Regions from separate parts of the Ciceribacter sp. RN22 genome, predicted to be linked through region 2. Evidence: riboswitches for the same ligand, from Rfam matches in the RefSeq annotation. Region 2 holds a riboswitch; the other holds the start of a gene.
What was found. A riboswitch is a leader RNA that binds a small molecule or an ion and turns the genes downstream of it on or off. The one in region 2 is predicted to bind cobalamin.
Positions count from the first base shown of each region.

Region 1: another riboswitch for cobalamin. It lies ahead of cobU (bifunctional adenosylcobinamide kinase/adenosylcobinamide-phosphate guanylyltransferase); the one in region 2 lies ahead of NHF53_RS20645 (energy-coupling factor ABC transporter permease).

Region 1 covers NZ_JAMXLD010000001.1:2,100,886-2,108,219, reverse strand. The annotation lists gene NHF53_RS10335 (ATP12 family chaperone protein) at 1-707, shown strand, start outside; gene NHF53_RS10330 (hypothetical protein) at 770-1,237, shown strand; cobalamin riboswitch at 1,300-1,669, shown strand; gene cobU (bifunctional adenosylcobinamide kinase/adenosylcobinamide-phosphate guanylyltransferase) at 1,838-2,362, shown strand; gene cobW (cobalamin biosynthesis protein CobW) at 2,366-3,445, shown strand; gene uvrB (excinuclease ABC subunit UvrB) at 4,044-7,334, opposite strand, start outside.
Region 2 covers NZ_JAMXLD010000002.1:1,196,739-1,204,072, forward strand. The annotation lists gene NHF53_RS20635 (AraC family transcriptional regulator) at 45-938, shown strand; gene NHF53_RS20640 (hypothetical protein) at 1,158-1,373, opposite strand; cobalamin riboswitch at 1,586-1,802, shown strand; gene NHF53_RS20645 (energy-coupling factor ABC transporter permease) at 1,856-2,509, shown strand; gene NHF53_RS20650 (phosphoribosylaminoimidazolesuccinocarboxamide synthase) at 2,709-3,659, shown strand; gene NHF53_RS20655 (TetR family transcriptional regulator) at 3,782-4,342, shown strand; gene NHF53_RS20660 (efflux RND transporter periplasmic adaptor subunit) at 4,520-5,725, shown strand; gene NHF53_RS20665 (efflux RND transporter permease subunit) at 5,770-7,334, shown strand, end outside.

The DNA.
Region 1 (7,334 bases), on a different contig from region 2:
AGGCGAAGCGCTTCTACACCGAAGTCGGCACGCGGAACGAGGATGAGGCCGTTGCCATCCTGCTCGACGGTCGCGGCGTGAAGACGCCGGCGAAACATCCGCTGCGCCTGCCGACGGCCGATGCCGCCGAGCTCGTCGCTTCGGAGTGGCGCGCCCAGGGCGAAACGATCGACCCGGCGACGATGCCGATGACCCGGCTTGCCAATACCGCGATCGATGCCGTCGCCGAACAGATCGACGCCGTGTTCGAGGATATCGTGCGCTACGCCGGCAACGACCTGCTCTGCTACCACGCGGAATCGCCTCAGGAACTCGTCGAACGACAGGCGCGGCAGTGGGGACCGGTGATCGACTGGGTGGCTTCCTCCCATGGCGCGCGGTTCATTCTTGCGGCCGGCATCGTCCACCAGGCACAGCCACAGGCGGCAATCGAGGCCTTCGCCAAGGCACTCGACGCCTACCGGACCCCGTTCGAACTCGCTGCACTGCACGTGGTGACGACGCTGACCGGCTCGGCGATCCTGGCGCTCGCCTTCGCCGAGGGCTTCCTTTCCACTCCGGAGGTATGGGCGCTCGCCCATCTCGATGAGGACTGGACCGAAGAGCACTGGGGCGTCGACGAGGAAGCGCAGGCCCGCAGGGCCAAGCGCTTCGAGGAGATGGATGCCGCGGCGCGCCTGTTCCGGGCCGTGCGGGCTGCCGCTTAACGCCGCGCTAACCATACCGGTGACAGTCTCTTCCGACCGAATCGGGATCGGATCAGCCTGCCATGTGTCTGCGGTTCTGCCACGCCGTCATCGCCCTTCTTCTTTGCGCTCTGCTGTCCTCGTGCAGCGTCGCGGGCGTCGAGCTCTTGACGCCGCGCAAGGTCTATGACGTTCGCGACCTGACGGTGCTTGCCGATGTCCGCGTGCCGCAGACCGTGGTCGTCGGCACCGACAGCCGGATCGCCGCGGCGATCGCTGCGACCGCGCCGCGGCCGGAGGCGCCACCGGTGGTGCTCTCGGTGCGGATCGGCTCCTATCGACCCGACATTTCGCCGCTCAACCACCGCAGCGAGGCAACCGTCACGGTGACCGCGATCTCGGTCATCGACGGTTCTCCGGTCGCCACCGCGACGTTCCCGGTGACGAGCGAAACGGAAACCCCCGATTTCGAGGCGGAGGCGCTCGCCGAGGCGGTCGCCGCGCGCATCCGCTTGCTCTTCGCCTTGAGCATGCCTTCTGCGCGTCAGTGACTGGCTTTGGGGCGGTTTGCAGGCGTTCTGTTCGAATTGACTTCACCGCCGCTTGCGCCTAAGCGTTTTCTCATTCGGATGGTTTCCGCGCCGTCGATACGGGGCGGAACGCAAAAGGGAATGCGACGGTGGGGACCCAAGCCGGGCCTGCCAATCGCAGCCGACCCCGCGACTGTAGAGCGGTGAGGGTCAATCATCCGGTGAGCCGGAATGCCCGCGACGGGTCCGCAAGGCGCGGACGGCGGGTTCTTCGGCGAAGCTGGAAAAGCCACTGGAGTGGCGACACGATCAGCCGGGGCCGGGACGCCTCTATTTCTACGAATCGTCCGCCTCTTCGTGCCGCTTCGAAGCTCCGGGAAGGCGAGGTTGCCCCGCTGGCGCTTGGCGCCTCAACCGCGAGCCAGGAGACCTGCCACCCGTGCCGGGCTTTGAAAGCCCATCCTGGGGAAAAATCCCCGTTGCCAGCACGGAGGTTGTCGTGGCGACATCTTGTGACGGCGGGATTGTGCGATCCCGCATTTCCACATCCTTTCTGCCGGGCTGCGCGCCCGGCCTCTTCTCATGTCCACCTTTCCGGCGCTCTGGCGCGGAGGTCCGTCCTTGAGCGCGGCCGCCGGCCATAGCGTGTTCGTGCTCGGCGGTGCCCGTTCGGGCAAGTCGCGGCATGCGGAATCGCTTGCCGAGGCAAGCGGGCTCGAACGCCACTATGTCGCAACGGGACGCGCCTTCGACGATGAAATGCGCGAACGCATTGCCCTGCATCGTGAGAGCCGCGGCGGGCTCTGGACGACCCATGAGGAGCCGGTGGACCTTGCCGGCGTTCTCCGACGCATCGATGCATCGGACCGTGTCGTGCTCGTCGACTGTCTGACGCTCTGGGTCACGAACCTGATGCTGGACGAACGCGATGTCGCCGCCGAAAGCGCGCGCCTCGTCTCGGTCCTGCCAATGCTTCGGGCGCGGCTGATCCTCGTCTCGAACGAGGTCGGGCTCGGCATCGTGCCGGAAAACCGCATGGCGCGCGAATTCCGCGACCATGCCGGACGGCTCCACCAGATGGTCGCGGCGGTCGCGACCGAAGTCTATTTCGTCGCGGCGGGACTGCCGCTGAAAATGAAGGGTTGAACCATGCTGCAGCAGAAGATCCCGGCAACCGTCATCACCGGCTTTCTCGGCGCCGGAAAGACGACGATCATCCGCAACATGCTGATGAACGCCGGCGGCAAGAAGATCGCGCTCATCATCAACGAATTCGGCGACCTCGGCGTCGACGGCGAGGTGCTGAAGGGCTGCGGCGCCGACAACTGCACCGAGGACGACATCATCGAGCTCACCAATGGCTGCATCTGCTGCACGGTGGCCGATGATTTCGTGCCGACCATGCAGCGCCTGCTGGAACGCGACGAGCGGCCGGATCACATCGTCATCGAGACCTCCGGTCTCGCCCTGCCGCAGCCGCTGGTCGCCGCCTTCAACTGGCCGGACATCCGCACCCGCGTGACGGTCGACGGCGTGGTGACCGTGGTCGACAGTGCCGCGGTGGCGGCCGGGCGTTTCGCCGACGACCACGACAGGGTCGACGCAATGCGCGAGCAGGATGCCTCGCTCGACCATGACAGCCCGCTCGAGGAGCTCTTCGAGGACCAGCTCACCTGCGCCGATCTCATCGTTCTCAACAAGACCGATCTGCTGGACGGCGAGGGGATCGCCGCGGTCCGCTCCGAGGTTGCTGGACGCATCAACCGCAAGCCGACGCTGGTTGAGGCGAGGAACGGCGAGGTTCCGGCGATCGTGCTCCTCGGCCTCGGCGCCGGTTCGGAGGCCGATATCGGAAACCGCAAGTCGCACCACGAACTGGAGCATGAGGCTGCCCATGCCTCCGGCGAGGGTCACGACCACCTGCACCACCACGACCACGACGAGTTCGAGAGTTTTGCGCTGCGGCTTCCGGCGATCGCCGATCCGGCGGCCTTCGTCGAGCGGCTGAGAGCCGTCATCGAGGCCCACGACATCCTGCGCCTCAAGGGCTTCGTCGACGTGCCCGGCAAGCCGATGCGGCTCGTCGTCCAGGCGGTCGGTTCGCGCATCGACACCTATTTCGATCGCCCCTGGGCGGCCGGCGAGAAGCGCGAGACCCGCCTCGTCGTCATCGGCCTGCACGAATGGGATTTCGCGGCGGTGGTTGAGGCGGTCGAGAAGGCGGCCTGAGGACCGATTGAGAGCGATGGACGCATCAGTTACCCCCTTCTGGCCCGCCGGCCATCTCCCCCACAAGGGGGGAGATCACCATGCGGCGACGCTCGGTCGTTCCGTCAGCGCTGAAGGGGGGCGGTTGTTCGGAGCACGGGTCAGAAGGATTTGGTGGGAAGCGCGATTTGTCGCCTTCCGATCTCCCCCGCGTCGGCATTCGACACTGGGCTATCTCAGCCCGATGGAATTTGAAAACAAGGTCGGATTAGCTTAACTCGGTGTCCGAAAAACCGGCAGCAGGCCAGCCGTTCCTCTCTCCTTGAGGGAGAGGAAGCGATTTCGGCAGCTTAGGCCGAAGGCGTAAGTGCCAGAAATCGCAGGTGAGGGGGACGTCAAGCAGGCGAAACCGACCCCCTCACTTGGAATTTCTAACACTTAGCTGAAGTAGGGCCTTGCACAGTCTTCGCGCGGCGTCGCGCTCAGGCCTTCGTTCGCTCAAATCGATCCACCGGATCGATGGCGCCGCCGCGCGGAGCGACCCCGTAGGCGTACGGGCTGCCCCTCATCCGCCTGCCGGCACCTTCTCCCCATCGGGATGGGGAGAAGGGACTCGTGGTCACCGTCCCGGTCGTCCCGTCTTGCCCTTGGTGCGGCCCTTCTTTTTCTGGTCCGCCGGGTCCTCGTAGGAGCCGGCACCGGGGCGGGCGCGGATGATGGGGCGGGGGTCGTCCGGCCCTGAGCGTGGGGCACCCCCCTCTGTCCTGCCGGCGTTCGTTGCTGCAATCGATTCGCTGGATCGATTGCTCGGCTTCGCCGACCGCTCCTCACCCCCCACAAGGGGGGAGATCGGGCTGCGGCCCGGTTCGGCCCCCGGCTTCTCGGGCACCTTGCCGGTCACCGGTTTTTCGGTGCGGCCGACGGTCATTTCGTCGAGGGTGTTCTTGCGGAAGAGCGAGCGTCCGGCCGGTGTCGGCAGGTCGGTGCCGGGGCCCATGTCGTCGAGCGACGGCTTGGCGAAGTAGGACGCTTGCTCCGCCGATCTCCCCCCTTGAGGGGGAGATGTCGGCGTAGCCGACAGAGGGGGGTGATCGGCGGACGCTTCATTGGGGGATACCCCCCTCTGTCCCTGCCGGGACATCTCCCCCTCAGGGGGGGAGATCGACTCGCGGCCGGCGCTGCGGGCACGGCCGGTCTTCGAGCGCGAGGAGAGGGAGATGCGGGGTTCACCGGAAGACCCCTCCCCAACCCTCCCCACAGGGGGGAGGGAGTTCGCCGCGCTTGCGGCGGCCTCCCGGTCTCCCCCCTTGTGGGGGAGATGGCCCGAAGGGCCAGAGGGGGTCTGTTCCGCACTCGCCGCCGGACTTGACTGCTTCCCTCTCGCGCCTTCGGCACTCGCCGCCTCCTGCCGGGCCATCGGGTCGTCCATGGCGGCGAGTTCGACGGCCTTGAGGCGCTTGATCTCGTCGCGGAGCCGCGCGGCGGTTTCGAAATCGAGGTCGGCGGCGGCGTCGCGCATCTGCTTTTCGAGCGCGTTGAGGTGGGCCTGGAGGTTGGCGCCGACGAGATTGCCGCCTGCCGCAAAGCCCTTGCCGGCGACGCCGGAAATGTCGGCGCGGACATGGTCGCGCTCGTAGACGGAATCGAGGATGTCGGAGATGCGGGCCTTGACCGATTCCGGCGTGATGCCGTGCTCGATGTTGTAGGCCATCTGCTTCTCGCGGCGGCGCGCCGTCTCGTCCATCGCCCGCTGCATCGAGCCGGTGATGTTGTCGGCATAGAGGATGACCTTGCCGTCGACATTGCGGGCGGCGCGGCCGATGGTCTGGATGAGCGAGGTTTCCGAGCGCAGGAAGCCTTCCTTGTCGGCGTCGAGGATGGCGACGAAGCCGCATTCGGGGATGTCGAGGCCCTCGCGCAAAAGGTTGATGCCCACCAGCACGTCGAAGGCGCCGAGGCGAAGATCGCGGATGATCTCGATGCGCTCCAGCGTGTCGATGTCGGAATGCATGTAGCGGACGCGCACGCCCTGCTCGTGCAGGTATTCGGTGAGGTCTTCCGCCATGCGCTTGGTGAGCACGGTGACCAGCGTGCGGTAACCCTTGAGCGCCGTGTCGCGGATTTCGCCGAGCACGTCGTCGACCTGGGTCTTGGCCGCGCGGACCTCGACCGGCGGGTCGATGAGGCCGGTCGGACGGATCACCTGTTCGGCGAAGACGCCGCCCGCCTGATCCATCTCCCAGCCGCCGGGGGTGGCGGAGACGGCGACCGTCTGCGGGCGCATGGCGTCCCATTCCTCGAAGCGCAAGGGACGGTTGTCCATGCAGGACGGCAGGCGGAAACCGTATTCGGCGAGCGTCGCCTTGCGGCGGAAGTCGCCGCGATACATGCCGCCGATCTGCGGGATGGTGACGTGGGACTCGTCGATGAAGATCAGCGCGTCGTCGGGGATGTATTCGAAGAGGGTCGGCGGCGGCTCGCCGGGCTTGCGGCCGGTCAAGTAGCGCGAATAGTTCTCGATGCCGGCGCAGGAGCCGGTGGCCTCCAGCATCTCGACGTCGTAGCGGGTGCGCTGTTCCAGCCGCTGGGCCTCCAGCAGGCGACCGGCGGCCTCGAGCTCGCCGAGGCGGTGCTTCAGCTCGTCCTTGATCGCCTTGATGGCGGCGTTCAGCGTCGGCCGCGGCGTCACGTAGTGGGAGTTGGCGTAGATCTTCACCGTCTGCATGTCGCCGGTCTTCTGGCCGGTCAGCGGGTCGAACTCGGTGATCGCCTCGATCTCGTCGCCCCACATGCTGATGCGCCAGGCGGCATCCTCCAGGTGGGCGGGGAAGATCTCGATGGTATCACCGCGGACGCGAAAAGAGCCGCGGGTGAAGTTGATGTCCTGACGCTTGTACTGCTGGGCGACGAGGTCGGCCAAGAGCTGGCGCTGGTCGAGGCGGTCGCCGACCGACATCTGGAAGGTCATCGCCGTATAGGTCTCGACCGAGCCGATACCGTAGATGCAGGAGACCGAGGCGACGATGATGCAGTCGTCGCGCTCGAGGATGGCGCGGGTGGCGGCGTGGCGCATCCGGTCGATCTGCTCGTTGATCGAGGATTCCTTCTCGATATAGGTGTCTGAGCGCGGGACGTAGGCCTCCGGCTGGTAGTAGTCGTAATAGGAGACGAAGTATTCGACCGCGTTGTCGGGGAAGAAGTTCTTGAATTCCGAATAGAGCTGCGCGGCGAGCGTCTTGTTGGGGGCGAGGATGACGGCAGGGCGCTGGGTCGCCTCGATCACCTTGGCCATGGTAAACGTCTTGCCCGAGCCGGTGACGCCGAGCAGCACCTGGGTGCGGTCGCCGGAATTCAGGCCCTCGACGAGGTCCTTGATGGCGGTCGGCTGGTCGCCGGCGGGCTGGTAGTCGGACTGCATGCGGATGGCGATGCCGCCTTCGGATTTTTCCGGCCGGGCGGGGCGGTGCGGCACCCAGATCTCGCCGTTCTTGAACAGCGGGTTGCCGCTCTCGATCAGCTTCGACAGGGCGTCGACGGTGGCGGTGACGCCGCCCTTGGCGAGCGCGCCCGCCTCCTCCAGCGACACGTCGAGGCCGGCGACCGGGTTGAGGCCGGCGGCGGCACGGGTCTTCGGGTCGGAGGAGCCGCCGATGGAGACGCCGCGGGAGGTTTTGGAGGAGGTCGCTTTCGTGCTCACGGCCGCACCGCCCTTCGGGCTGGCCTCCGCACCTGTTTTCTTTTGCGCGCCTTCGGCGTCGCGGGATGGCGCCGGACGAGAGGCGGCGGCCGCTTGGCCGCTGCGCTTCGCTCTGGCAGCCACCTCCACGGCCTCGGCGTGCTTGCGCGCCTCGTTCTCGACCTTCTTGCGGTGCTTGCCGGCCTTCGAGGCGATGTCGCGCTGGCTCTCGAC
Region 2 (7,334 bases):
CGATCTGTCATCGAAAGGCGGAGGGACGGAAAGCCGGGGCTCCGATGACCGACAGACACGCCATTCACCGCAAACTGCGCTGCAATCCGCTTTCTCCGGCCTTGGCGCGACGATCGATGCGCATCACCGCACCACCTTACGAACATTTCGCGCACGTGCTCGTTCTTTCTGGCGGACAAGTCAGACTGCGCTCGCCGGCGCGCGACGAGGTTCTCGCCGGTCCCGTCGTGGCGATCCTGCCGCCCTGCGACGACCTGTCCCTGGTCATCGACGCGGGCAGTACGGGTCACATTCTCGGTCTTTCAAGCATGCTTCTGGCGGAGGTGGTCGAAGATCAGCCCGAAGGCCACGGCCTCAGACTTCTGCTGTCGCAGGAGATCATCCGGCAGGACATCGAACGCGCGGAGGTCGAGGCTCTCGTTCCGCTGCTTCGGGGCCTTTCCGATGAACTCGAGCGGGAACACCCGTCCATAATGGCCTCCTGCGCCTTTCTGCAGCTTCTCCTGTTGAGGGTCTGGCGTCTCACCGGCGCGGGTGACCTGCCTTTCACCAGGCCGGCGAAGACCGGCGACATTCTCCAGCGTTTTAGGCACCTCGTCGAAAGTCACTTCGAAGAACAGAGGCCAATCGGCTTCTACGCCGAGCAACTCGGCATTACCGCGGATCGGTTGCATTCGCTTTGCAGCAAGGCTCTCGGCAGGACACCGATCGAGCTTGTCCACGAGCGCACGATCCGCGAGGCAAAGATCAAGCTCGAACGCTCGCCGCGGAGCATCCATGGGATCGCCGAAAGCCTGGGCTTTCGCGACCCGACCTACTTCAGTCACTTTTTCAAACGAAAGACCGGCCTGTCCCCCGCCGCCTATCGCCAAAGCTTCACCTCGATCGGCGACAGGACGGGACAGGAAGCGCCAGCGAGCTACGCCGACTGGCCGTGATCGATCCGGCGCACGATCGGATCACGGCGACAAACAGATATATCAGGCCTGCCATCTAACCTCAGGCCTGACAGTCTGCCCTTTCCCCGATGGTAGCCGAGCGCGGCGATCGCCGCCGTATTCTTCACCGTGATGAAGACGCAGGACACACTCGCCTGACGGGGAGCAGCCGGGGAAACCTCCCCCGGCCGCACTCCAGACGAGACAAGCGAGGTGGCGTCAGCCCTTGGTGATCACGATCAGCGTCGTGAAGATCACCGGTACGGCCGTCAGAGCCGGCAGGATGATGGCCGGATAGCCGAAATAGCCGATCGCAAGAATCCAGACCAGGACCAGGTTGAGAATGAAGAGAAGCTTGGCAGTGGTCGGCCCGGTGAGGGCTTCTCTGAGCATCCATCCGAAAACAGGTACACTGTAGACCATTCTTGCGAGCATATCGGATTTCCTTTCTCCACGGGCGGCAGCCTTGATTTTCGTCAACCCGTAGACGCCGTCGAGAGCCGCCGCAATGCGGCATTTTGGCCTGTCGCCGCTTCCGACCGATTGCGCACACCCGCGTCATCGGCTATCACCAATCGACCTGCACTGAAAAAGCCCGTGGTCACGACCGGAACGGTCCATTCCACGTCGCGAACCGGACGGCAGGCGAATTCAAAACCAGCGATGGTTCCACCCGACGAAAACGAAGTGGTGGATGAAAAGGGAATACGGTGAGGATTACCCATCAGGGGCCGAGACCGTAGCTGCCCCCGCAACTGTGAGCGGAGAGCGACGTCCAGCATGCCATTGGCCGGAAACGGTTGATAAGGCGGACCGAGCCGAGACCCGCGAGCCAGGAGACCTGCCATCGCCTCGGCCACGATTTTCGTGGCGTCTCAAGCAATTCCGCGCGGTGGGCGCGGAGGAAAGGCAATAGAATGCATATTGAAGTTGGAATTATCGATCCTGTTCGTATCGCGCTTGCGAACGCAGCCGCCCTCAGCGTCGTCGCGTCCCAGCTGCCGGCCGTCGTGCGCAACCCGCTGGCCGTGCCGAAGACCCTCGTTTCGGCCGTGGTGTTTTCCGCGCTGATGCAAGCCTGGCATCTGCCGGTCGGCCCGTCCGAACTGCACCTCATCGGCGCGACGACCATTTACATGCTCTTCGGGTTCGCACCGGCCATGCTCGGCTTCGCGCTCGGCCTCGTCCTGCAGGCTTTCCTGTTCGAGCCCGGCGACATCCCGCATCTCGGCGTCAACGCCCTCTCGCTGATGGTGCCGATGATCGCGGTCCACTACAGCTTCGGCCGCCGGCTTTTCGACGCCAAACTGCGGGACCGTTTCAACCTCGGCAAGGTCCTGCGCATCGACGCCGTCTATTACGCCGGCGTGTCGGCGATGGTCGGCTTCTGGCTGATGATCTCCAACGACGCGGTCGCCTTCACCGACTGGGCCGCCTGGGTCGCAGCCTATTTCCCGGTCTTCCTGGTCGAAGCCTTCATCACCTTCACCGCCGTGTCCGTGATCAAGGGCTTCCGCGCCAATGGGCTCGTCTCCCGCATGACCGAGGTCGGACGCCTGACCTTCGCCTGATACCGCCAGGCGCTTCTGCCTGCTGCAAGAACCGGAAAGCGCATGGCGACCACCATGCGCCTTTTCTTTTGATAAGGAGCGGTCAAAGCGCCTTGGCTCTCCTTCCGCCGAAGGCCTCGCTTGACAAAACCCGGCGGTAAACTAAGGGTCCGGCGAGGACGACCGGCGTCCGTTCCATGACATCAGAAGGGCGAGGCCATTGCGCATTCTCTCCGAAGCCTATTTCCCCGAACTGCCGAACTACTATCGTGGCAAGGTTCGCGAAAACTACGATCTTCCGGACGGCCGGCGCATCATCATCTCGACCGACCGGCTGAGCGCCTTCGACCGCATTCTCACCTGCATTCCCTACAAGGGCCAGGTGCTGACCCAGACGGCCCGCTACTGGTTCGAGCAGACGAAGGATATCTGTCCGAACCACGTGCTGGACTACCCCGACCCGAACGTCGTCGTCGGCAAGAAACTCGACATCCTTCCCGTCGAGATCGTCGTGCGCGGATATCTTGCAGGCACGACGGGCACCTCCATCCTGACGCTCTACAAGGCCGGCCAGCGGGAGATGTATGGAATCCGGCTGCCGGACGGCATGCGCGACAACCAAGTCCTGCCGCAGGCGATCATCACCCCGACGAGCAAGGCTTTCGACGGCGGCCACGACGAGCCGCTGACGCCGGAGCAGATCGTCTCGACGGGACTGCTGACGCAGAAGCAGTGGGACACGCTTTCGGACTATGCGCTGGCGCTCTTCGCCCGCGGCCAGACGCTCGCCGCGGAACGCGGACTCATCCTCGTCGACACCAAGTACGAGTTCGGCACCGACAAGGACGGCACCATCATCCTCGCCGACGAGATCCATACACCGGACAGCAGCCGCTACTGGATCGCCGACAGTTATCCCGAACACTTCGAGAAGGGCGAACGTCCGGTGAGCTTCGACAAGGACTTCGTCCGCTCGTGGGTCGCCGAACGGTGCGATCCTTACAAGGACGACATTCCGGAAATTCCGGCGAAACTGGTCGAGGACACCTCAAAGGTCTATATAAAGGCGTATGAGGCAATTACCGGCGAGACGTTCGTGCCGGACGACAGCGGTGAAACGCCGCTGGCGAGGGTTCGCGCAAATCTCGATCGCTACTTTCCAAGGAGCTGAGTGAAGCGTTGGCGATCGCGCCGAAAGAGGAAGGGCTCCCGGCGAGCAACGTACGGGCCGGCACGCGCACCGCGCGGGGCCAGCGCAAGCCCCGTCGCCCGGCCGCGGAGACGCGCGAGGACATCCTCAACACGGCCGAGGAACTGTTCCGGACCAAGGGCTTCACGAACGTTGCGGTGGCAGACGTCGCCGCTGCGCTCGGCATGTCGCCGGCCAATGTGTTCAAGCATTTCCATTCGAAAGTTGACCTCGTCGACGCCATTTCCGTGCGCCACCTCGAAGCCATGATCGAACGGCTCGCACGGCCGGACGACCGCAAGGCGCCCCCGGAGCGCCTTCTCCTCTTCGTCGAGCAGTTGATGGAAAGCCATCTGCAGGATCTCCAGAAGAGCCCGCACATCTTCGAGATGATCGTCTTTTCCGCCGGCCAGGAACTGGCCTGCGCCGAGCAATACCGCGAAATGCTGATCGACGACATCACCCGGATCATCGACGCGGGCGTCGAAAGCGGCGTCTACCACGTGAAGGACAGCCGCAAGACCGCCGAAGTCGCGGCAATGGCATTGGCCTGTGTGCTCCATCCGGTGTTGATCGCCAGGGAAAAGGCCGACATATTGGCAACACGTTGCCGTGAAGTTGTGGCTCTGATCGATACCGCACTGCAAAATCCGCTTGCAAAGTGACGATACTCTTCTTACGTCACTTTGCATCGCCTCCCGTCCAGTGACGAGAGGACGACGCGGAATTATGCCGTCACCATCCCTTGTCCGGGATGAACGCGGCCCACGAAAAACTGACGCTTGCTAATTTTTGTCGGCCCTGCCGGCCCTCCCGTGCTCGCCTCTTTTCGGAAAGAAACGATGACCAGACGTTTTCTGCTGCCTTCTCTTTTCCTGCTCGCCGCCGCACTGGCGAGCTGCAACGATTCCGGTGATCAAAAGGCCGGAGCTGGCGCGGGCGCAGCGCGTCCGCCCTCCCCGGTCAGCGTCGTGACCCTCAAAAAATCCGAGCAACCGCTCACCACCGTGCTTTCGGGCAGGGCTGAGGCCTTCCAGACGGCTGAAATCCGCCCGCGGGTCGGCGGCGTGATCAAGCAGATCGCCATCAAGGAAGGCAGCTTCGTCAAGGCAGGTGATCTGCTCTACAAGATCGAGGACGACACCTATTTGGCGTCGGTCGCCGAAGCCCAGGCCGCGCTGGAAAAGTCGGAAGTCAGCGTGCCCGCGGCGGAAGCCAACCTGCAGCGTTACGAGCGCCTTGCAAATACGGGTGCCACGCAGAAGGAATACGAAGACGCGCGCACCACGCTGCTGCAGGCGAAGGCCTCGGTGGCGGAAGCCCGCGCCACCCTGCAGACCGCGCAGATCAGTCTTGGTCTCACGGAGATCCGTGCGCCCTTCGACGGCGTGACCTCCGCCACGAATTTCTCGATCGGCAACGTTGTCACGGCAAGTCAGACTGACTCCCTGATGACGCTTCGACAGATCAATCCGATCTATATCCAGCTGAACGAGTCGAGCGTAAACCTCTTGAGGTTGCGGGCGGCCATCGAGGCCGGCAAGCTGGAGCGAAATGACGACAGCGAGACCACCGATATCCGGCTGACGATGGAGGACGGCTCCGACTATCCGCATGTAGGCAAGCTGGACATGTCGGAAATGGCGGTGAGCACGACCACGGGCACCTTCACCATCCGCACACTCTTCGACAATTCTGACAACCTGATCCTGCCGGGCATGTATGTGCGCGCCACCATCACGGTCGGCAAGGACGCAGGCTATCTCATTCCGCAGCGGGCAGCGGGCCGCAACGCCAACGGCGAACTGACCGCGAAATTCGTAACGGCGGAGAATAAGGTCGAAACCCGCACTTTCAGGAACAGCCAGCTCTCCGGCAACGGCTGGCTCGTCACGGAAGGGGTGAGCGACGGCGACAAGCTGATCGTCGATGGCTTCCAGTGGATCGCCGACAATGCAACGGTCACCCCCATCCCCGCTGAGGTCGATGAAAAGGGCTTTGTCATCGAAAAGCCGGGCAATCAACCCGCTCCGGCGCCGAAATCATGATGTCCAAGGACATGCTCGGCAACATCGTGATCAGGAACTAGACCATGGCTAAATTCTTCATACGGCGACCGATCTTCGCATGGGTCATCGCCATCATCATCATGCTGGGCGGCACGCTGGCGATCAACACGCTGTCGATTTCGCAATATCCCGAAATCGCGCCGCCGACAGTACGCATCAGCGCGACCTATACCGGCGCCAGCGCCGATACCGTTCGCAAAACCGTCACGCAGGTCATCGAGGACGGCATGACGGGGCTGGACGGCCTCACCTACATGACATCGTCATCGACGACCGGCTCCTCCAGCATCACGCTGACCTTCGATAACAGCGTCGATCCCGACATTGCTCAGGTCCAGGTGCAGAACAAGCTTCAGCTTGTCACCTCCCAATTGCCGTCGGTTGTGCAAAATCTCGGCATTGAAGTGACCAAGTCCACGTCGAGCATTCTGCTGGTCGGGGCGTTGGTCTCCACGGATGGCAAGCGCTCCTCCGCCGATCTGGGCGATATCTTCGCCAGCCAGATTGAAGATCAGGTCAAGCGTCTGGAAGGCGTCGGCAGCATCAATTCCTTCGGTTCAGCCTACGCCATGCGCATCTGGCTCGACCCCTTCAAGTTGAAGAAGTTCCAGTTGACGGCTGCCGACGTGACCTCGGCCATCGAAGCGCAGAACACACAGGTGTCGGTAGGTTCGGTCGGCGGGCTGCCCTCGGTGGAAGGCCAACAGATCAATGTCACCATGACGGCCCAGAGTCAGCTCAACACTGTGTCCGATTTCGAGCGCATCATTCTCAAGGTCGACACCAGTGGTGCTAATGTTCGGCTCAGCGACGTGGCGCGCGTCGAAATCGGCCTTGAAACCTATTCCTCGACCTCCCGTTCCAATCGGCAACCCGCCTCCGGTTTCGCCGTGAACCTGGCAACCGGAGCAAATGCGCTCGACACGGCCGCTCTTGTCAAGGACAAGCTGGCGCAGATCGCACCGTCGTTGCCACAGAACGTCGAGATCATCTATCCTTACGACACGACGCCCTTCGTTTCGCTGTCGATCGAGAAGGTGGTCCACACACTGATCGAAGCGATCATCCTTGTCTTCTTCGTGCTGCTGATCTTCCTGCAGAACCTGCGTGCGACATTCATTCCGATGATCGCGGTGCCCGTCGTGCTGCTGGGAACCTTCGGAATCCTGGCCCTGACCGGCTACTCGATCAACACGCTCACGATGTTCGCGATGGTGCTGGCGATCGGCCTTCTCGTGGATGACGCGATCGTCGTCGTCGAGAACGTCGAGCGCATCATGTCGGAAGAAGGTCTCTCGCCGCTTGAGGCGACAGAGAAGTCGATGGGTGAAATCACCGGCGCCATCGTCGGTATCGCCCTTGTCCTCACCGCCGTGTTCATCCCGATGGCCTTCTTCGGAGGGTCCACCGGGATCATCTACCGGCAGTTCTCCGTGACCATCGTCTCGGCGATGCTGCTTTCGGCGCTCGTCGCGATCGTGCTCACGCCTGCGCTCTGCGCCACCATGCTGAAGCCGATCGACCACTCGAAGAAGCAGCGCGGCCCCGCCGCCTGGTTCAACCGGAACTTCGACCGCACCACACGCGG